Regions from separate parts of the Microbacterium sp. MPR-TSA4 genome, predicted to be linked through region 2. Evidence: predicted binding sites of a transcription regulator. Region 2 holds the regulator's gene; the other holds the start of a gene.
The links. The regulator LexA, encoded in region 2, represses DNA repair genes until DNA is damaged. The targets are predictions, from matches to a motif close to TCGAACANNTGTTCGA.

Region 1 (10,240 bases), on a different contig from region 2:
CGCGGGCCGCTGCCGGTGCGTCACCAGTCCCGCGACCTCGACCCGCCGCCCGACCTCGTGCGTGCGCAGTTCGCGAGAGGTGAGCACCCCGCGCGCATCCAGCGGCGCCCGGTAATGCGTGAGGGGATGGTCGTCGGTGGAGATGCCCGTGGCCCAGAGGTCGGCGGCGAGCACGTCGTAGGTGGACTGGTCGCCGAACAGCGGGGGTTGCACGGCGACGAGAGAGTCGGGAAGGAACTCGGGCAGATCCTGGGCCGCATCGCCGGCCAGCCAGAGCCCCTGGCGCCGCGTGATGCCCAGGCTCTCGAACGCCCCCGCCGTCGCCAGCGCCTCCACCTGGGCGGCCGTGGCGCCCGTTCGCCGCACGAGGTCGCGGAGGTCACGGAAGGGGCCGTCGCTCTCGCGCGTCGACACGATGCGCTGCGCGAGGGGCTTTCCCACCCCCGTGACCGCGGCCAGCCCCAGTCGGACGGCGAAACGGCCGTCCCGGCGATGGGCGGCCGACGCGTCGGGCGCGGCGGCATCGAACGGCGGCACCGGCGGCTGGTGGCGGTCGGTGCAGGCGGGGATGCCGGTGGGGACGCGTTTCGACTCGTTCGCTGCGCTCTCTCGCTCAACGACCGGGTCGACGACCGGGGAAGCGGGTTCGTCGAGGGGTTCGAGACCGGCATCCACCCCGGAGGCGTGCAGATCGGGGCGACGCACGACGACACCGTGCCGGCGGGCGTCGGCGGTGAGGGTCGCCGGGGAGTAGAAGCCCATGGGCTGCGCACGCAGCAGCGCGGCGAGGAACGCGCCCGGGTAGTGCAGCTTGAGCCACGACGACGCGTAGACGAGCAGCGCGAACGACAGCGAGTGGCTCTCCGCGAAGCCGAAGTTCGCGAACGCCTGGATCTTCGCGTAGATGTCGTCGGCGACCTGTCCGACCAGCCCGTGCCGCGCCATCCCGTCGTACAGCTTCTGCCGCACCGACTCGATCCGCTCGATGCCGCGCTTGGAGCCCATGGCACGGCGCAGCACATCGGCATCCTCTCCGGTGAGGTCGCCGACGGCCATCCCCATCTGCATGAGCTGCTCCTGGAACACCGGCACGCCGAGGGTCCGCTCCAGCACCGGTCGGAGCTTCTCGTGGGCGTAGGTCGGCTCCTCCAGCCCCAGCTTGCGGCGCACGTACGGGTGCACCGCGCCGCCCTGGATCGGCCCCGGCCGGATCAGGGCGATCTCGATCACCAGGTCGTAGAACCGCCGCGGCTGCAGCCGCGGCAGCAGCCCCATCTGCGCGCGGGACTCCACCTGGAACACCCCGATCGAGTCGGCGCGGCACAGCATGTCGTAGACCGCGGCCTCCTCCTTGGGGAGGGTGTCGAGCGTCCACCGCTCCCCCGTCGCGTCGGCGATGAGATCGAAGCAGTGCTGCAGCGCGGCGAGCATGCCGAGCCCCAGCAGGTCGAACTTCACGAGCCCCATCCACGCGGCGTCGTCCTTGTCCCACTGGATGACGGTGCGGTTCTCCATCCGCGCGTGCTCGATCGGCACCACCTCGCCCACGGGACGCTCGGTGAGCACCATGCCCCCCGAGTGGATGCCGAGATGTCGCGGCGCCTTCAACAGCTCGGCGGCGTACTCGAGCACGCGATCGGGGATGTCGTGCGAGCCCGTGACGGCGCCGTCCCACCGCTCGACCTGCTTCGACCAGGCGTCCTGCTGACCGGGTGAGTGTCCGAGCGCCTTCGCCATGTCGCGCACCGCGTTCTTCGGGCGGTACTGGATGACGTTCGCGACCTGCGCCGCCCGCTCGCGCCCGTACTCGCCGAACACCCACTGGATGATCTCCTCGCGCCGGTCGGCGTCGAAGTCGACGTCGATGTCGGGCTCCTCCTCGCGCATCGCGGACAGGAACCGCTCGAACGGCAGGTCGTAGTAGATCGAGTCGATCGCCGTGATGTCCAGCAGGTAGCAGACGGCGCTGTTGGCGGCCGAGCCCCGTCCCTGACACAGGATGCCGCGGCGACGGGCCTCGGCGACGATGCCGTGGACGATGAGGAAGTAGCCCGGGAAGTCCTTCTGCGCGATGACGTCGAGCTCGCGTTCGATGCGCGCACGGTTCTTCTCGGTGAGGTCGGGATACTTGCGCGGCACGGCCTCCCACACGAGGGTGCGCAGCCACGACATCGGCGTGTGCCCGTCGGGGACGGCCATCTTCGGCAGGGCCGGCTTGGCGCGGCGCAGGGGGAAGGCGAGCTCGTCGGCGAGCGTGACCGTGCGGGCGACCGCGCCCGGGTAGCGGCGGAACCGCCGCGTCATCTCGGCGCCCGAACGCAGATGCGCGCTCGCGTGCGACGGCAGCCAGCCGTCGAGCTCGTCGAGGCCGCGATTGGCGCGCACCGCTGCGACGGCGGCCGCCAGGTGCACGCGGTCGGGCACCGCGTAATGCACGTTGTTGCTCGCCAGCACCGGGAGCGAGCGCGCGGCGGCGAGCGCGGCGAGCACGTCGTTGTCGCGGGTGTCGGTGGGGGCGCCGTGGTCGATCAGCTCGACGTTCACCGCGTCGGCGCCGAACAGCGCGACGAGCCGGTCGAGCGCGGCGGCCGCGGCATCGGCTCCCCCGGCGGCGAGCGCCTGACGCACCGCGCCCTTGCGGCATCCGGTGAGGATCGCCCAGTGCCCGTCGGCGCGCGCGGCGAGGTCGTCGAGGTCGTACCAGGGCCGCCCTTTCTCCCCGCCGGCGAGCTGTGCGTGGGTGAGAGCCGCCGCCAGCCGGTGGTAGCCCTCCTCGCCGCGGGCGAGCACGAGCAGGTGCGATCCGGCGGGGTCGGGCGCCCCGGCCCGCGCGGCACTCGGACCGGCGAGCAGGCCCGTCGCACGCCCCGCCCCTTCCCCCGCGCCGCCGCTTGCCCCGAGCGAGAGCTCCGCCCCGAACACGGTCTTCACCTGAAGCTGCTCGGCGGCCTCCGCGAAACGCACGATCCCGTAGAAGCCGTCGTGGTCGGTGATCGCGAGGGCGTGCAGGCCCAGCCGCTCCGCCTCCTCGGCGAGCTCGGCGGGCGAGGACGCCCCGTCGAGGAACGAGAACGACGAGTGCGCGTGCAGCTCGGCGTACGGCACGGCATCCGTGGGCCGCTCGATCGGCGGCCGCTCGTAGGCACCGCGCTTGCGGGAGAAGGCGGGGCCGTCGCCGCCGTCCGGTGCGGGGTCGCCGCCGATCACCGGCGCACCGAGCAGGCGCGCCATCTCCGACCAGCGGACCGACGGATTGTTGAACCCCATCAGTCGTACCTCCCCTCGATCTGCCAGACGCCTTCCTCGCACACCAGCAGCCAGGCGCCCTCCGCGACGTCGACCACCTGGAAGCGGTGCGCCCGCCGCGCCCGCTCGGGATCCCACGCGCGTTCGATCACCGGCCACGGTCCCGCCCAGGTGCGGATGCCGCGGCGCCGCCCGCCGAGCTCGATCGCCGCGGGGACGGCGGTCGGCTCCCCGCGGGCATCCACGGCGATCATGTCGCCGTCGGCATCCAGCACCGCGACCGGCATCCCCTCGGCGAACACCGTCGTCGGCAGCGGATCGGGAAGGCTCCCCGGCCAGGGACGCTCGCCCGTGCGCAGATCGGCGGCGACGTCGCCCCAGGGCACGAGCCGCTGTCGTTCCGCGAGCCACCGACCGCCGCCGACCGCGGGAGTGAGCACGCCCTGGTGTCCGAGCATCGCCTGCACGCGCGAGAGCGCGCGATGCACGCGCTCCTCGGGACCCGACCCGAACAGCCGCGCGGTGTGGTGGGCGGCGGCATCCACCGCCTCGGGCTCGATGCGCACCCGCACGACCGCGCTGCGAAGCGCCCGTCCCGTCCCGCCGCGCCCGGCGCCCCCGGCGCCGCTCGTGCCCCCGGCGCCCGTCGCCGCGCCCTGCTCGGCGAGCTGCCAGCGCACCCGGTCGACCACCGCGGCGGCGTCGAAAGCCCCGGGATGCAGCCACACGCGTTCGCTGCGCTCCCCGCGGTCGCCGGTGAGCACGACACGCAGCTCGGTGCAGACGAGCCCCTGCTCCCCGAGCCGGGAGACGAACTCCGCGGCCGGCATCCGCAGGGCGAACGCGACCTGGTCCGCGGTCTCGACCGGGGGCTCGAACGCGACCTCGCGGTGCAGCTCGGGCGGCGGCGTGCGCGCCGTCACCGGGCGCGGGTCGCGGCCGGCGGCCAGCGCGTGCAGCCGCTGACCGCGCGCGCCGAACCGCTCGACGAGCCGGTCGGCGCCGAGGGCCGCGACCTCGCCCAGCGTCTGCACCCCGAGCCGGCCGAACAGCGAGGCCAGCTCCTCGTCGAGCACCCCCACCGGCAGCGGCGAGAGGAAGGCCGCGGCCGAACCGGCCGGCACGATCCGCACCGGTTCCTCCCGGCGCGTGCCGCCGCGGGCCGCCTGCTGGGCGGTGAAGGTGCCGTCGGCGATGCCCACCCGCACGTCATCGACGCCGAGGCTCGCCACGGCGCCCGCGAGCACCGTCGCCGCCGCGGCCTCACCGCCGAAATAGCGCGCCGGCCCGCGCGCGTGCAGGGCGCACAGTCCGGGCTGCATCACCTGCACGTTCGGTGCGGCCTCCTCGATCGCCGCGATCACGGGCCCGAACGCCCGATGATCGCGCACGGCGTCGGCATCCACCACCGTCAGCTGCGGACAGCGGGCCTGCGCATCGCGGCGACGCATCCGTCGCCGGACGCCCTCGGCGCGCGCCGCCGCCGAGCAGGCGACGACCATCCCCTTCTCGAACACGGCGATGGGCCCGTCGGCGTCCAGCGGGTCGTCGCCGTCGCGGGTGAGCGCGACGATCGGCCAGTCGGGCACCCAGACGACCAGACTGCGCGGAGGCGCCGGGCCGCCCCGGACATCGGCATCCATCTCACACCGCCCGTCTCATCGGCACGGGCGCGGGCACGCGCGAGCGGCCGGCGCCTTCCCCCCCGCCGAGGCGGCCCTGCTCGTCGGGAAGCAGGAGCCGGTTCGATCGCGGCACGGGCGCGCGCCGGCTGGTCACCGTGACGGTGAGCTCTCGTCCCGACAGGATGCCGTGGCCCTCGCCGAGGCCCGACCACGACGGATCGGAGACGTCGATCATCGCCTCGGTCTGCGGCCAGGGGCCCTGCACGAGCAGCACGGCATCGCGTTCACGCATGCGCGCGGCGAGCCGGGCGACATCGGCATCCTTCGCCCGGGCCGGCGGCCGCACCGCCACGACCGACAGCACATCGGCGAGCGTCGAGGTCACCGCGAGCCAGCGCTCGCCCGGATCGGGCACCAGGACGAGCCGCGACAGGTCCACGCCGGCGGCGCGCGCCGCTTCCACACCGACGTGCGGCATGCCCACGACGGCGCACCACGAGCCGGTCTGCGAGGGTTCGGCCAGCAGAGCGAACAGCAGCGACATCGACCGCCCGAGCGCGTAGGCTCCCCCCGTGCGCAGGCCTCCGCCGGGCAGCAGCGACGCCAGCGCCGGCGGCACCGGGAGCACGGGCGTGTCGAGGCGACGCCCCTGCATGCGCTCCATCTGCGCGCGCAGGGTGCTCACGGTGCCCGCGACGTCCGCGGCAGCGACGTTCCCCACGATCGGCCTCACTTCGACAGATTAGAACATGTGTTCTAGTACTTCAATGCCTCTGCGTCGAAGATAAGAACGGGTTCGGACATTGCGCGCCACATCCCTCGACCGGCCGCGCCGGACGGCTCATCTGCGCGAAACATGCGACTGATAGGACGGACGCCATGACCCGTACGCTGACCATCACGGGCGCCTCCCTCATCGTGGAGCGCTTCGACGAGCCCGACCTCGACCGCACCGGCGACCTCGTGATCGGCGCGGACGGCCGCGTCGGCGTCCCGACCGCGGAGCCCGCCGCATCCGCGCACGACACCCTCGACGCCGAGGGCGGCCTCGTCACCCCCGGTCTCGTCAACGCGCACCACCACCTGCTCCAGTCGGGCTTCCGCACCCTGCCGGGCACCCGGGGAGTGCCCATGCGGGAGTGGCTGCCCGCGATGGCCGCCGCGTATGCCGCCGCGGGCATCGACGCCTCCCTCGTCCGCGCGACGGCCGGTGTGGGGCTGGCCGAGTCGCTCCTGTGCGGAGTGACCACCGTCGCCGACCACCAGCTCAACTGGCCCGACCCCGCGGCCTCCTCCGCTCCGGTCGACGACACCGTCGCGATCGCGCACGCCATCGCCGGGGCGGCCGCAGAGCTCGGCGCGCGCCTCGTGTTCGTCCGCGGATCGGCCCGCGACACCCCCGCCGCCGCGGCGGCGAGCGCGGAGGCGATCGTCCGCGACCTCCTCCCCTCCGCCGCCGACGTCCCGGGCGGCACGAGCGCCGACGGCATGCTGCAGCTCGCAGTGGGCCCGGCGGGCGTGCACTCCGACTCCGAGGAGACCTTCCGCGCGCTCGGCGACGTGGCGCGGCGCCACGGTCTGCGCCGGCGCACCCAGGCGAACGAGCAGGTCGACACCGAGATCGCGCTCGCCCGGTACGGCCGGCGGCCCCTCGACCTGCTCGAGGAGTGGGGCTGGCTCGAGCCGGACGTGACGATCGCGCACCTGTGCGACGTGACGGATGCCGAGATCTCACGTCTCGCGGCCGCCGGCGTCACCGCCACGCACGCACCGGGCTGCGACGTGCCGATGGGGTGGGGCATCGCCCCCGTGGCCCGCCTGCGGGCGCACGGCATCGCCGTGGGTCTGGGCACCTCGGGCGGCGGGTCGAACGACGCCGGGCACCTCCTCGCCGACGCCCGCCTCGCGATGCAGGTGTCGGGCCTCGTCGGGCCGACGCTCCCGGCGCGAGACGTCCTGACGATGGCCACGTCGGGCGGCGCCGCGGGTCTCGGTCGGGCGGAGCTCGGCATCCTGACCCCGGGGGCCGCGGGCGATGCGTGCGTCTGGGACGTCTCCGGCGTCGCGGACGCGGGCGTGGCCGATCCGGTCGCCGGACTGCTGTGGGCGCACCCGGGGCGCCGGCCGCGGCACGTCGTGGTCGGCGGGCGCGTGGTCGTCCGCGACTACCGGCTGGTCAGCGGCGACGAGACCACGCTCACCGCCGCGCTCCGCGCCCGCGTCGGCCGCTGACGCCTGCGCCGCCGCCACCCCGGAGCCCTGGCGCCGGCCGGCGTCGGCGCCCCGGCGCCCGGAGCCCCGGAGCCGTGACCACCGTCGGAGTTTCCGCGAGGATCGACCCACCACGGCCCCCTTCCGCCGCGGGCAGGGCACAACCTCCGACGTTCGTCACAGGATCGGCCCACCGCTTGGCCCGAGCTCCCCCGATGGCCCCACCGTCGGCGCGGCCGTCCGGCCCGCACAGAAACGCGGCGAGCGCGACGTGACGTACGCCGGAGAAACCTGTGGATGACACCACACCATCCCTCGGTTCGGGGCTCACGCCGGAAAAGTCCGACGATCGTCACCACCACCCAACCGCAACCCAAGCCCCAGCCCAACCGCAACCCAAGCCCCAACCCCAGCCCAAGCCGCCGCGGCACCCGCTCAGATGTCGAGCACGATCCGGGGACAGGCCGCACGCGAGACGCAGGCCATCATGACGGCGCCCTGCTCCCGCTCGAGCGGGGTCAGCACCGAGTCGCGGTGCTCCACCTCTCCCTCCAGCACCGGCACCTCGCAGGTGCCGCACGTGCCGCGGCGGCAGCTGGAGAGCACCATCGCGGTCGGGCTCTGCTCCTCGATCGCCTCCAGGACCGACTGGCCCGGCAGCACCGTGACGACGTCGCCGGTCATCGCGAGCTCGACCTCGAACGGCTCCGACCAGACCGGCTCGCCGTACGCGATCGCCTCGAACCGCTCGACGTGGAGCGCCTCGGCGCGCCCCGCCGCCCCGAAGCCCTCCTCGAGGGCCGCGATCAGTCGCGCCGGACCGCAGGCGTAGACGGGACCGCCGTCGGCGGCGGCAGCCACGAGTGCGGCGACGTCGAGGCGGGAGCCCTCGTCGGAGGGATGCAGCCGCACGCGGCCCGTGCCGTCGTCGAGCGCGCGCACGTCGTCGACGAAGGCCATGGTCGACAGCGACCGCCCGGCATAGTCGAGCGTCCACGAGGCCCCCGCGGCGGCCGCGGCGCGCACCATCGCGAGGATCGGGGTGATGCCGATGCCGCCGGCGACGAAGCGGTGCACGGCTTCGGGCACCATGTCGTACGAGAAGTGGTTGCGCGGTCCGCGCACCCGCAGCCGTTGGCCCACCTGCACGTCGTCGTGCACGCGCACCGACCCTCCGCGCCCGTCGTCCTCCCGGAGCACCGCGACCCGCCACGTCGACCGGTCCGCGGCGTCGCCGCAGAGCGAGTACTGGCGCTCGATGCGCTCCATCCCGGGCTGACGGCCGTCGGCGAGGATGAGGTCCACGTGCGACCCGGGCGCCCAGACGGGAAGGTCGCGGCCGTTGTGGGCCACGAGGTCGAGTGCCACGACGCCGTCGGCGAGCACGGTGCGGGCGGCGACCACGAGGTCGCGCTCGACGTCACTGAAGTAGCTCATGGATCCCACTCTTCCCATTCGCGCGGGGCCGTCCCGCCCGCGGGCGGCGACCGGCCGCACTCTTCGCGCGGATTTAACACGGCTGCAATCCCGACAGGCCTGCCAGGAAACACGTCGGGCGTTTACTGATTCTCACCCGATGTTGGTCATACCAACAACACCGCACTGCCCGCCATCACCGCCACCGCCCGCCGTCACCGCCACGTGAGGAGAAGCCCCTATGGATGCCGAACTCCTCGAGCCGGGCCAGCGCATCGGCGCCGTCACCGGACTCTCGCCGGCCGGAGAGGTCGGTGACACCCTCGCCTTCGCCGGCGGTCGCGTCGTCGACGCGGGGGCTGCGGATGCCGACGGCGAGACGATCGACGCCACCGGCTGGGTCGCCCTGCCACCGCTCGCCGACCTGCACGCCCACCTCGACAAGGGCTACACGTGGAGCGCGTTCGGCCAGCCCGAGGGCTCACTCGAGGACGCCATCGCGTGCTGGGTCGACCACGGCGAGAGCCACACGTACGAGGCGATCACGGCCGGCGCGCGCCGCCACCTGGTCGCCGCGCTGCACGCCGGCGTCACCGCCGTGCGCTCCCACACGAACTACCACCTCGGCGACGACCCGCTGCGCGGCGTCCGTGCGCTCGTGGAGCTGCGCGCCGAGTTCGCCGGGCTCGTCGACCTGCAGGTCGTCGCGAGCCCCGGGCCCTCCGACGGCCCGGACGATCTGGGACGCGCCGCCGTCGCCCTCGGGGTCGACCTGGTCGGCGGCTTCCCCCACCTCGCCGACGACCCCGCGGCGGACCTCGAGCGCGCCGCCGCGTTCGCCGAGGAGTTCGGCCTGGGCCTCGACCTGCACACCGACGAGACGCTCGATCCCGCCTCGACCGGCCTGGCCGAGCTCGCCGCCCGCACGCGCCACTGGCCCGCCGGGCTCATCCGCTCCGCCGGCCACTGCGTCAGCCTGTCCACGCAGGATGCCGCGACCCGCGCCCGCACCCTCGCGGCCGTCGCGGAGGCCGGTGTCTCCATCATCACCAACCCGCTGACCAACCTCTACCTCCAGGGGTGGCAGCATCCGGTCGGCACGCCGCGCGGCATCCCCCCGCTGCGCGAGATCCTGGAGGCCGGCATCACGCTGGCAGCCGGCGGCGACAACGTGCAGGACCCGTTCAACCCGCTCGGCAACGCCGACATGGTCGACGTCGCCTCCGAGCTCGTCGTCGCCGGTCACCTCACGCCCGCCGAGGCCTGGCACGTCAGCTCCAACGGAGGACGCGCCGCCTTCGGACTGCCGCCCGCCCGCGGACGGGTCGGCGACGTCGCCGACATCGTGCTCGTGCGCGCCGCGCACACCGCCGAGGCGCTCGCGGAGCGCGCACCGGATCGCATCGTCATCCGCGACGGCCGCGTCATCGCGGTGCGCCGCCGCGTCGTCGGCAGCGTGCTCGACCTCCGCCCGTTGCCGGCCCCGCCGTCCGCCCCGACCTCCGAGGGAGCCCTCCTATGACCACCGTCACCGCACCCGCCGATCCGCGTTCTCACGCCGGCGCCGCCGACACCGCCCGGCCGACCTCCACACCCACGCTCGCCTTCCGCGACGTCGCCAAGGTCTTCGACACGGGCACCCGGGCCCTGGAGGACGTGTCGATCGATGTGCGCCCGGGCGAGTTCGTGTCGGTGGTCGGCCCCTCCGGCTGCGGCAAGTCGACGCTTCTGCGCCTCGCGGC
Region 2 (10,240 bases):
CACCGTCGACTACCTTCTGAGCTCGTGGGCGCGCCCCTGCTACGACTGGTGGGAGGAGCACGACGAGGCCGTGCACGCCTCGACGCTCGGGTGCATCGCCGCGGGCCTGCGTGCGGCGGCCGACGCCGGACTGGTCACGGGCGAGCGCGCCGCGCGGGCCCGCTCGGGAGCGGCGGAGGTCACCGCCCGTCTCACGCGGGACGCCGTGGTCGACGGGCACCTCGTGAAGTGGATCGGCTCGGATGCCGTGGACGGCAGCCTCAGTGCGCTCCTCGCACCGCTGGGTGTGATCGATGCGCATTCCGCACTGGGGGCGGGGACCCTCCGCGCGGTGTCGGAGCAGCTGGAGGTCGAGGGCGGGGTTTACCGCTTCCGCGCCGACACGTTCTTCGGCGGCGGACGGTGGCCGCTCCTGTCGTGCTTCCTCGGTCTCGCCTACGCGGCGGCGGGCGAGCGCGACGAGGCCCTGCGCCTCCTGGAATGGGCCGCGTCGACCGCCACCGCGGAGGGGATGCTGCCCGAGCAGGTCGACGGGCATCTGCTCGCGCCCGGGTACCGCCAGGAGTGGCTCGAGCGATGGGGGCCGGTCGCGACCCCGCTGCTGTGGAGTCATGCGATGGTGCTGCGCCTGGCCGTCGAGCTGGGTGTCGACCGGGGGGAGCTCGCGGCATGATCCGTCATCGTCCCTCCGGGTCCGGGCATCCCTACTCCGACGACACCGAGCAGCGCAGTCCGGTGCAGCCGGTGGCGGGTGAGCCGCTGCGCCTCGGCGTGCGCACGTCGGGAGACATCGACGCGGTCACGGTCGAGCTGCGGGTGGACGGCGCCGACGCGGTGATCCTCCCGCTCGCGCGCGTCGCCCGGTCGTCGCGCGGACAGGCCGTCGACGGCGGGCACCTCGCCTCGGCCCAGGCGCGCACCGCGCGGGCCGCGGGCGGATGGCAGGTGGAGCTTCAGGCTCCGCCGGCCGGCAGCGTGTTGCGCTACCGGTTCGCCGCCGCCGGCACCGACCGCGGCGGCTCCACCCGCTGGTTCGAGACTCGGGTCGCGGCGTGGCGCGACGCGGATGCCGCGGCGCTCGCGGTCGAGGGGACCGCCGTGGACGTCGTGCCGGGCACGCTCCAGGTGCTCGACGACGGCGAGCGGATCCACCGCCTGCGCTTCGCCCTCCCGCTCGCGCCGGGGGAGCACGTCACCGGATTCGGTGAACGCTACGACGCGCTCGATCACCGCGGGGCGCAGTTGGACGCCGTCGTGTTCGAGCAGTACAAGAGCCAGGGGGCGCACCGGCGCACCTACCTGCCCATGCCGTTCGCGCACGTCGTGGGCGGCGCCGGCTGGGGGCTGCACGTGCGGACGTCGCGTCGCGTGTGGTTCGACATCGGAGAGCAGGTCTCCGATCGCCTGGTGATCGAGGCCGACGTGGATGCCGCCTCCGGCGCGCCGGCCGCGCTCTCGCTCGCCCTGTACACGGGCGATCCCACGACCGTGCTCGACGCCTTCCTCGCGGAGACCGGACGCCCCCGCGTCCTTCCGGACTGGGTGTTCGGACTGTGGGCCAGTGGCAACGAGTGGAACACGCAGGCCGAGGTGGAGCGCCAGATGGCGCTCCACCGTGAGCACGACATCCCCGTGCGCAACGTGGTGATCGAGGCATGGAGCGACGAGAAGAGCTTCACGATCTTCCGCGACGCGCAGTACGCGGTGCGCGAGGACGGCGGCCCGATGCGCTTGGCCGACTTCACCTTCCCCGCCGACGGCGCCTGGCCCGACCCGAAGGGCATGGTCGACGCGCTGCATGCGCACGACGTGCGTGTGCACCTGTGGCAGATCCCGCTGCTCAAGCTCCGCCCGCATCCCACCGGCCAGGCGGCCGCGGACGCGCGCGCCGCGCTCGCCGAGGGCGTCGTCATCCGGGAGAGCGCTCCGGACGGGACGCTGCGGCCGTACCGCAACCGCGGGTGGTGGTTCCCGCTCTCGCTCATGCCCGACCTCACCGACGAGCGTGCCGCCGCGTGGTGGACCGAGAAGCGCCGCTACCTCGTGGAGGAGGTCGGCATCGACGGCTTCAAGACCGACGGCGGCGAGCACGCGTGGGGCGAGGATCTCGTCTACCTCGACGGCTCGTCCGGCGACGTCGCCAACAACCGCTTCCCCGTGGCGTACGCCGCCGCGTACGGTCGGCTGCTGGAGTCGGCGGGCAAGGCTCCCATCACCTTCAGTCGCGCCGGCTTCACCGGCTCACCCGCGCACGGGGCGTACTGGGCGGGAGACGAGAACTCCACGTGGGAGGCGTTCCGCTGGTCGATGTTCGCGGGGCTCTCCGCGGCATCCTGCGGGATCGTCTACTGGGGCTGGGACATCGCGGGCTTTTCCGGTCCCATCCCCGACGCGGAACTGTACGTGCGGGCGATGGCGGCGAGCGTGTTCGTGCCGATCATGCAGTACCACTCCGAGTTCAACCACCACCGGCTGCCTTCCAACGACCGCACGCCGTGGAACATCGCCGAGCGGACGGGCGACGAGGCGGTGATCCCCGAGGTGCGCGCGCTCGTCCGGCTGCGCGAGCGCCTCGTGCCGTACCTCGCCGAGGCGGCGGCGCGCGCCGTCTCCTCGTCGGTGCCGATGATGCGCCCCCTGTACTTCGACCACCCGACCGATGCGGCCGTGTGGCGGCATCCGCTGCAGTGGATGCTGGGCAGCGACCTGCTCGTCGCCCCCGTGCTCGAGCCCGGGGCGCGGGAGTGGCCGGTGTACCTGCCGTCCGGATCGTGGGTCGAGGCGCGCACCGGCGCGGCGCTGACCGGCGGACGCGTGGTCACCGTCGACGTGTCGGCGCGGGACGCCGTCCCGGTGTTCGTCCGCGCCGAGGCGTGGGTCGCCTTGGCGCCGGTCCTCGCACCGGAGCGGGAGCCGCACCGCGACGAGGACTGAGACCGTCTCTCACACGGTGGGCTCGTCGGCGGCCGCCTCGTCCGTGCGGTGAGCCCACCGGTGGGCCACGCGTCGGCGCAGCGCCACGGCGCGCGGCGACGCGCCGGCGAGCCAGCCCGCTCCGACGAGGACGAGAGCCACGATGAGCACCACCACGGCCGTGCCCACGGCGCCGGCGAGGAGCCGGTCGTAGATCGCGAGCGCCGCGGCGGAGGAGAAGTCCGCCTGCGTCGCGGAGGACGCCACCCACGGGCGGCCGACCTCCGCGGCGATCAGCAGGATCGCCGACCCGATCCCCGCGGCGATGCCCGCCCGGGCGAGAGCGGCGGCGCGGCGTCGCGCGAGCACGACCCCGCCGATGAACAGCACGGCCGTGACCACCGGCATCCACCCGCCGAGAGCGACGCCGACGGCGTAGCCCGTCCGGATCGCCGAAAGGGTGTCACCCGAACCGATGATCACGACGTGGTCGACTTCGGGGATGAACGGAGCCAGCGGAGCGCCCTGCGCGACGAGGCGCTCTTCGACGGCCGCGACGATCGCGCCGATCTGGATGCCGAGGCCGTCGGCCGTCTGCACGACGACGCCGCCGCCGTCGGAGGTCGCCGCGACGGTCAGCGCCCGATGGGAGCGGCGGACGACCTGCTCCCAGACGGTGCTGAACGCGTCCGAGCGCACGGCGTCGGCCACGGCGACGTGCACGAGCTGCTGCAGCGCCGTCGCCGCCGGGCCTTCCAGGCGCCGCAGCGCCTGCGCCGCGCGGTCGCCCATGCCGAGGTCGATCAGGCCGTCGATGACCGTGCCGGTCAGCGCCGCCGTGTCGAGCCGCTCATCGATCGCCGTCGTCGATGCCGCGATCACGGCGTCCTGGACCTCGACGGCCTGCGACAACGGCGCGAGGGTGGCCGTGAACGCGTCCTCGTCGACGAGCTGCGTCCGCGCCCATCCGCTGACGATCGACAGGGGCAGCAGGACCGCCGCGACGACGATCACCGCCGTCGACGCCACCCCGCGCGCGGTGGCCATCCTCAGACGGCGCGCAGAACCGCGACGACGCGGCCGAGCACCACGGCGTCGTCGCCGAGGATCGGTTCGAACGCGGAGTTGCGGGGGAGCAGCCACGTGTGGCCGTCGCGCTGGCGGAAGGTCTTGACGGTGGCCTCGCCGTCGAGCATCGCCGCCACGATCTCGCCGTTGTCCGCCGTCGGCTGCGAGCGCACCACGACCCAGTCGCCGTCGCAGATGGCGGCGTCGATCATCGACTCGCCGCTGACCTTGAGCATGAACAGGTCGCCCTTGCCCACGAGCTGTCGCGGCAGCGGGAAGATCTCCTCGACCTGCTGGTCGGCGGTGATCGGCACGCCGGCGGCGATGCGGCCCACGAGCGGCACGAGGGCGGCATCGCCGAGGGCGGGCGCGAGGTCGGCGGGGTTCTCCGCGGCCGCGCCGGGCAGGTCGATGAGCACCTCCATCGCGCGGGTCTTGCCCGCGTCGCGGCGCAGGTAGCCGCTGAGCTCCAGCTGGTTGAGCTGATGGGTCACGCTCGACAGCGACTTCAGTCCTACGGCATCGCCGATCTCGCGCATGCTCGGCGGGTAGCCGTGGCGGGCGATGGAGGTCTGGATCACCTCGAGGATCTTCAGCTGCTTGTCGCTGAGGCTCTTCCGCCTGCGTGTCTGAGGCTTCTCGGCCATGTCGCGCGCTCCTTCGATCGCGTCCCCCCGAAGGCGTCGCCTTCGAATGTCGGAGGTAGGTGATGGGGTCGTCTTGTCGAAACCGTATCCGGTCTTCGCAGCCTCGACCGGCACGCGCCCGCGTGTCGCCTTCGATTCATCTGCGAGAACCGTGTGCTTGACACCCGAACACCATCGAAGATACATTCGGAAGAGAGATTCGCATCCGGCCCTCCCGGCCGAGGATCGGATGCGAATCTCTCGACACCCGGAGACACCCGTCCTGAGGAGGAACCCATGACCACGATCGACATCCTCGGCGCCTCGCCCCGCGGCCGTCTCGTCGCGGCGACCCCGATGACGACTGTCCGCGCGACGAACGCCCGCACGACGAACGCCCCGACGCGACTGCGTCTCACGGCACGGGGTCGGCGGGTCCTTGCGCTGCTCGCCTCCGTGCCCGCGGTGATCGCCCTCAGCATCGCGATCCTGTCCGGTGGCGGCGCGCTCGCCTCGAACGAGAACGGCTCCGGGGTCTCCTTCGCCCACGTCACGGTGCAGCCCGGTGACACGCTCTGGTCGATCGCGCACGCCGTCGCGCCCGATGCCGATCCGCGCGACGTGGTCGACGCGATCATGCGGCTGAACGCGCTGCCGTCGGGAAGCCTCGATATCGGCCAGAGCGTCGCGATCCCGGCGGAGTACAGCGCCGGGCGCTGATGCTCCCGGCGCCGGGAGCCCTCTCGGGGCGCCGCGCCGTGCAGTGCGCCGTCTACGATGTTCAGGGTGAGCGTCCGACTCGATGACCTTCCCCTCCGCGACGATCTGCGCGGGCTGACACCCTACGGGGCGCCTCAGGCGCCGCTGCCGGTGGCGCTGAACGTCAACGAGAACACCCACCCGGTGCCGGAGGACGTCGCCGACGACATCCTCGACAGCGTCGCGCGCGCGCTGCGCGAGGTGAACCGGTACCCCGACCGGGAGTTCACGGCTCTGCGCGAGGGATTCGCGGAGTATCTGGGTCACGGCCTGTCGGCGGCTCAGATCTGGGCCGCCAACGGGTCGAACGAGGTCCTCCAGCACCTGCTGCAGGCCTTCGGAGGTCCGGGACGCACCGCCTTCGGCTTCGCTCCCACCTACTCGATGTACCCGCTGCTGACGCGGGCGACGGGGGCGACCTACGCGCACGGCACCCGGGGCGTCGACTACACCCTCGCCCCGGAGGACGCCGCTGCCCAGATCGAGCGCGCCCAGCCGGACATCGTCTTCCTCTGCGCGCCGAACAACCCGACCGGCACCCCGCTCGGCCTCGACGTCATCGAGGCGGTGTACGACGCGGCGCCCGGCATCGTGATCGTCGACGAGGCGTACCAGGAGTTCGCGCCGCGCGATTCGCGCTCGGCGCTCACGCTCCTGCCCGATCGTCCGCGTCTGGTGGTGTCGCGCACCATGAGCAAGGCCTTCGCGTTCGCGGGTGCCCGTGTCGGCTATCTCGCCGCCGACCCCGCCGTGATCGACGCCCTGCGCCTGGTGCGCCTCCCGTACCACCTCAGCGCGCTCACCCAGGCCGCCGCGACCGCGGCGCTGCGGCACGCGCCCGCGATGCTCGCGATGGTCGACGACATCGTCGGTCAGCGCGACCGCATCTCGGCGACCCTCGACGCGCTCGGCTACCGCCCGTTCGAGAGCTGGACGAACTTCGTCCTCTTCGCGGGCGTGGAAGACCCGGCCGCCACGTGGCAGGCCCTCTACGACCGGGGCGTCCTCATCCGCGACGTCGGCATCCCGCACAGCCTGCGGGTGACGGCCGGCACCGAGGAGGAGTCGACCGCGTTCCTCGACGCGCTCGCCTCGCTGGGCCCGGGCGGAGCCACCGCGCGCTAGCGCGCGCCGGTAACACGCGGAAGCGGTCGCGCGGGCGCTCGGTAGACTCGGCGCATGAGTACTTCTGCCCCCCGCACCGCCTCCCTCCGGCGCGCGACGAGCGAGTCCACGATCGAGCTCGAGCTCGATCTCGACGGGTCGGGGCAGAGCCGCATCGACACGACGGTCCCGTTCTTCGATCACCTGCTCACCGCGTTCGCGAAGCACTCGCTCACCGATCTGACGGTGCGCGCCTCCGGCGACACCCACATCGACGCCCACCACACCGTCGAGGACACGGCGATCGTGCTCGGCCAGGCGATCCGGCAGGCGCTGGGCGACAAGAGCGGCATCTCGCGCTACGGCGACGCGCTCGTGCCGCTCGACGAGGCGCTCGCGCAGGCCGTCGTGGACATCAGCGGACGGCCCTACCTCGTGCACACGGGGGAGCCCGTCGGCTTCGAGCACCACCTCATCGGCGGCCACTTCACCGGCTCGCTCGTGCGCCACACCTTCGAGGCGCTGGCGTTCAACGCCGGGCTCACGGTGCACGTGACGGTCCTCGGCGGGCGGGACCCCCACCACATCGCCGAGGCGGAGTACAAGGCGTTCGCCCGAGCGTTCCGCCAGGCGAAGGCGCAGGATCCGCTCGTGCACGGCATCCCCAGTACGAAGGGAGCCCTGTGACGGACGGCGACGCGCAGGTCGGCACGCGACCGCTGGTCGCGGTGCTGGACTACGGATCCGGCAACGTCCATTCCGCCGTCAAGGCGCTCGTCGCCGCCGGGGCGGACGCGCGGCTGACGGCGGATCGCGGGCTGATCCAGGATGCCGCGGGCCTCGTGGTGCCCGGAGTCGGCGCCTTCCGTGCCGTGATGGACGCGTTGCGCGCGACCCGCGGCGACGAGATCATCGAGCGGCGCCTCGCCGGCGGCCTGCCCGTGCTGGGGATCTGCGTCGGCATGCAGGTGCTGTTCGAGCACGGGGTGGAGCGCGGCGAGGAGACCGAGGGGCTCGGCGAGTGGCCGGGCGCGGTCACCGAACTCGACGCCCCGGTGCTGCCGCACATGGGGTGGAACACGGTGCGCGCGGGGGAGGGGACGACGCTGTTCCGCGGCATCGAGCACGAGCGGTTCTACTTCGTGCACTCCTATGCGGCGCAGCACTGGACGCTGGAGGTCACGCGGCCGTTCCGCGAGCCGGCGCTCACCTGGTGCGACTACGGCTCGCCGTTCCTCGCGGCGGTCGAGAACGGTCCGCTGTCGGCGACCCAGTTCCACCCCGAGAAGAGCGGCGAAGCCGGCATCCGTCTGCTCGGCAACTGGATCTCGGCGTTGCCGTCGGCCCGGTAGTCTCTCTGCTTGTGTGTCACCGTGTCCGCAGTGCGCGGTCACTGAACCCCTTCCTGGAGCCATGAACGATTTCGCGTCGACCCCTGAACTGATCCTGCTTCCCGCCGTGGACGTCGCCGACGGCAAGGCCGTGCGCCTCACGCAGGGCGAGGCCGGCACCGAGACCAGCTACGGCGATCCCGTCGAGGCGGCCCTCACCTGGGCCCGCGACGGTGCGCAGTGGATCCACCTCGTCGACCTCGACGCCGCCTTCGGCCGTGGCAGCAACGCCGCCGTGCTCCGCAAGGTCATCAAGCAGCTCAAGGGTGTGCAGGTCGAGCTGTCCGGCGGCATCCGCGACGACGCCACGCTCGAGGCGGCGCTGGACTCCGGTGCGGCGCGCATCAACCTCGGCACGGCGGCGCTGGAGAACCCCGAATGGGCGGCCGACGTCATCGGCCGCTACGGCGACGCGATCGCGGTCGGCCTCGACGTGCGCGGGACCACCCTCGCGGCGCGCGGCTGGACGCGCGACGGCGGCGACCTCTGGCAGGTGCTCGAGCGCCTCGAGGACGCCGGCTGCAGCCGCTACGTCGTCACCGACGTCACCAAGGACGGCACGCTCAAGGGACCGAACCTGGAGCTGCTGCGCGAGGTCACGGCGCGCACGGTCAAGCCGGTGGTCGCATCCGGCGGCATCTCCAACCTCGACGACATCGCCGCGCTGCGCGAGCTCGTGCCGCTCGGCGTCGAGGGAGCCATCGTCGGCAAGGCCCTGTACGCGGGCGCGTTCACGCTCGCCGAGGCGCTGGATGTCGCCGCAGGCTGAACGGCCCGGGGACGGCGCGGGAGGCCACTCCTGCGCCGCCGACTCGGCGGGCGTGCCCTGGGAGGGGCGCTCGTTCGAGGCGAACCCGCACGCCGGTGACGACGGATCGGCCGATCCCGCGCTGCTGGCGGCACTGACCGCGTTCCGCGACGGCAGCGGCGACGCGGTCGCCGTCGTCGACGCCTACCGCTCGGCTCGGCTGCTCATCCCCCTGGTCGCCGAGGCGGGGGAGGTCGGCGTCGCACCGTCGGGCCACCTCGTCGACAAGACGCAGGAGCTCTCGATCGTGACCGTCGCGGGACCGGACGGGCGCACGGTGCTGCCGGTGTTCACGTCCGTCGCGACGATGGCCGCGTGGGACCCGAAGGCGCGGCCGGTGCCGGCCGACGGCATCCGCACCGCCCTGTCGGCCGCGGCCGACGACACCGACCTGATCGTGATCGACCCGGCATCCGCGACCGAGTTCGTGCTGCGCCGACCCGCCGTGTGGGCGATCGGGCAGGCGCTGCCGTGGGAGCCCGCCCACCTGTCACCCGAGGTCATGGCCGGTCTGCACGCGTCGATCGGCGCCGAGCTCGGCGTGCTCGACCTCTCGGTGGCCAGCGGCGACCCGGAGGCGCGCCTGCGCGGACCGGAGCTGATCGTGCGCCTGCACCTCGTTGACGGTCTGGACCAGACGCAGCTCGACGCGATCCTGCAGCGCCTCGCCGCCCGCTGGGCGGCGGACGACCGCATCGCCGTGCTCGTCGACTCCCTGACGGTCAAGCTCGTCCGCGGCTGACCGTGCCGCCGGTCAGGTGACCGGGCCCGTCCACTTCTCGCCCGGTCCCTTGCCGATCGGATCGGGGATGACGGATGCCTCACGGAAGGCGAGCTGCAGGGAGCGCAGCCCGTCGCGCAGCGACCGCGCATGCATGTCGCTGATCTCCGGAGCGCCGGCGGTGATGAGACCCGCCAGGGCGTTGATGAGCTTGCGGGCCTCATCCAGGTCGAGCTGCGTGGCCGGGTCGTCGGCCAGTCCCGTCTTGACGGCCGCGGCGCTCATGAGATGCACGGCCGCCGTCGTGATCACCTCGACGGCCGGGACGTCGGCGATATCGCGGCTCGCCGCCGCGGCGGCGCGCTCGCGCTCCTCCCATCGGGCGAGCCGTTCGGCCTCGTGGGGGTCGGGGGAGGAGGGAATCGTGTCCACGTGCTGCTCTCTGCTAGACTGTGCGGGCGCCGGAGTGTTCTGCTCCGGATCGAAAGAGGATCACATCCCACCCGCGCTTGCCGCTCCAGGCTACCGGGTCACGCACTCCGCCCCGTCCGACGGGGCCGCCACGACGGGATCCGTTGCGGGTGAGGGTGCAGGAACGAAGCCGACGTGCGCGTCGTGCGGGGTGGACGTGACGATCTTCCGCCCGAGACACATCCCTGTGTCCGGTGGCACCCACCCGTACGACTAAGGAGTTCCGCATCAGCGATCCCCGCACCAATGACCGCATCCGCGTTCCCGAGGTCCGCCTCGTCGGACCCGCGGGTGAGCAGGTCGGCGTCGTCCGCATCGAGGTCGCGCTGCGCCTCGCTCAGGAAGCAGATCTCGACCTCGTCGAGGTCGCCCCCAACTC

Region 1: the regulator LexA is predicted to act here: its motif matches at 5,615-5,630, upstream of imuA' (DnaE2-dependent mutagenesis accessory factor ImuA').

Annotation. Positions count from the first base shown of each region.
Region 1 is NZ_JBXAFF010000005.1:89,661-99,900, reverse strand. It holds gene AC1Q49_RS04810 (error-prone DNA polymerase) at 1-3,267, opposite strand, end outside; gene AC1Q49_RS04805 (DNA polymerase Y family protein) at 3,267-4,889, opposite strand; gene imuA' (DnaE2-dependent mutagenesis accessory factor ImuA') at 4,891-5,592, opposite strand; gene AC1Q49_RS04795 (amidohydrolase family protein) at 5,751-7,103, shown strand; gene AC1Q49_RS04790 (PDR/VanB family oxidoreductase) at 7,518-8,519, opposite strand; gene AC1Q49_RS04785 (amidohydrolase family protein) at 8,740-10,020, shown strand; gene AC1Q49_RS04780 (ABC transporter ATP-binding protein) at 10,017-10,240, shown strand, end outside.
Region 2 is NZ_JBXAFF010000006.1:56,634-66,873, forward strand. It holds gene AC1Q49_RS05200 (glycoside hydrolase family 15 protein) at 1-673, shown strand, start outside; gene AC1Q49_RS05205 (glycoside hydrolase family 31 protein) at 670-2,934, shown strand; gene AC1Q49_RS05210 (hypothetical protein) at 2,944-3,960, opposite strand; gene lexA (transcriptional repressor LexA) at 3,963-4,628, opposite strand; gene AC1Q49_RS05220 (LysM peptidoglycan-binding domain-containing protein) at 4,905-5,327, shown strand; gene AC1Q49_RS05225 (histidinol-phosphate transaminase) at 5,385-6,491, shown strand; gene hisB (imidazoleglycerol-phosphate dehydratase HisB) at 6,546-7,157, shown strand; gene hisH (imidazole glycerol phosphate synthase subunit HisH) at 7,154-7,822, shown strand; gene priA (bifunctional 1-(5-phosphoribosyl)-5-((5-phosphoribosylamino)methylideneamino)imidazole-4-carboxamide isomerase/phosphoribosylanthranilate isomerase PriA) at 7,884-8,630, shown strand; gene AC1Q49_RS05245 (SseB family protein) at 8,614-9,411, shown strand; gene AC1Q49_RS05250 (DUF1844 domain-containing protein) at 9,424-9,822, opposite strand; gene infC (translation initiation factor IF-3) at 10,056-10,240, shown strand, end outside.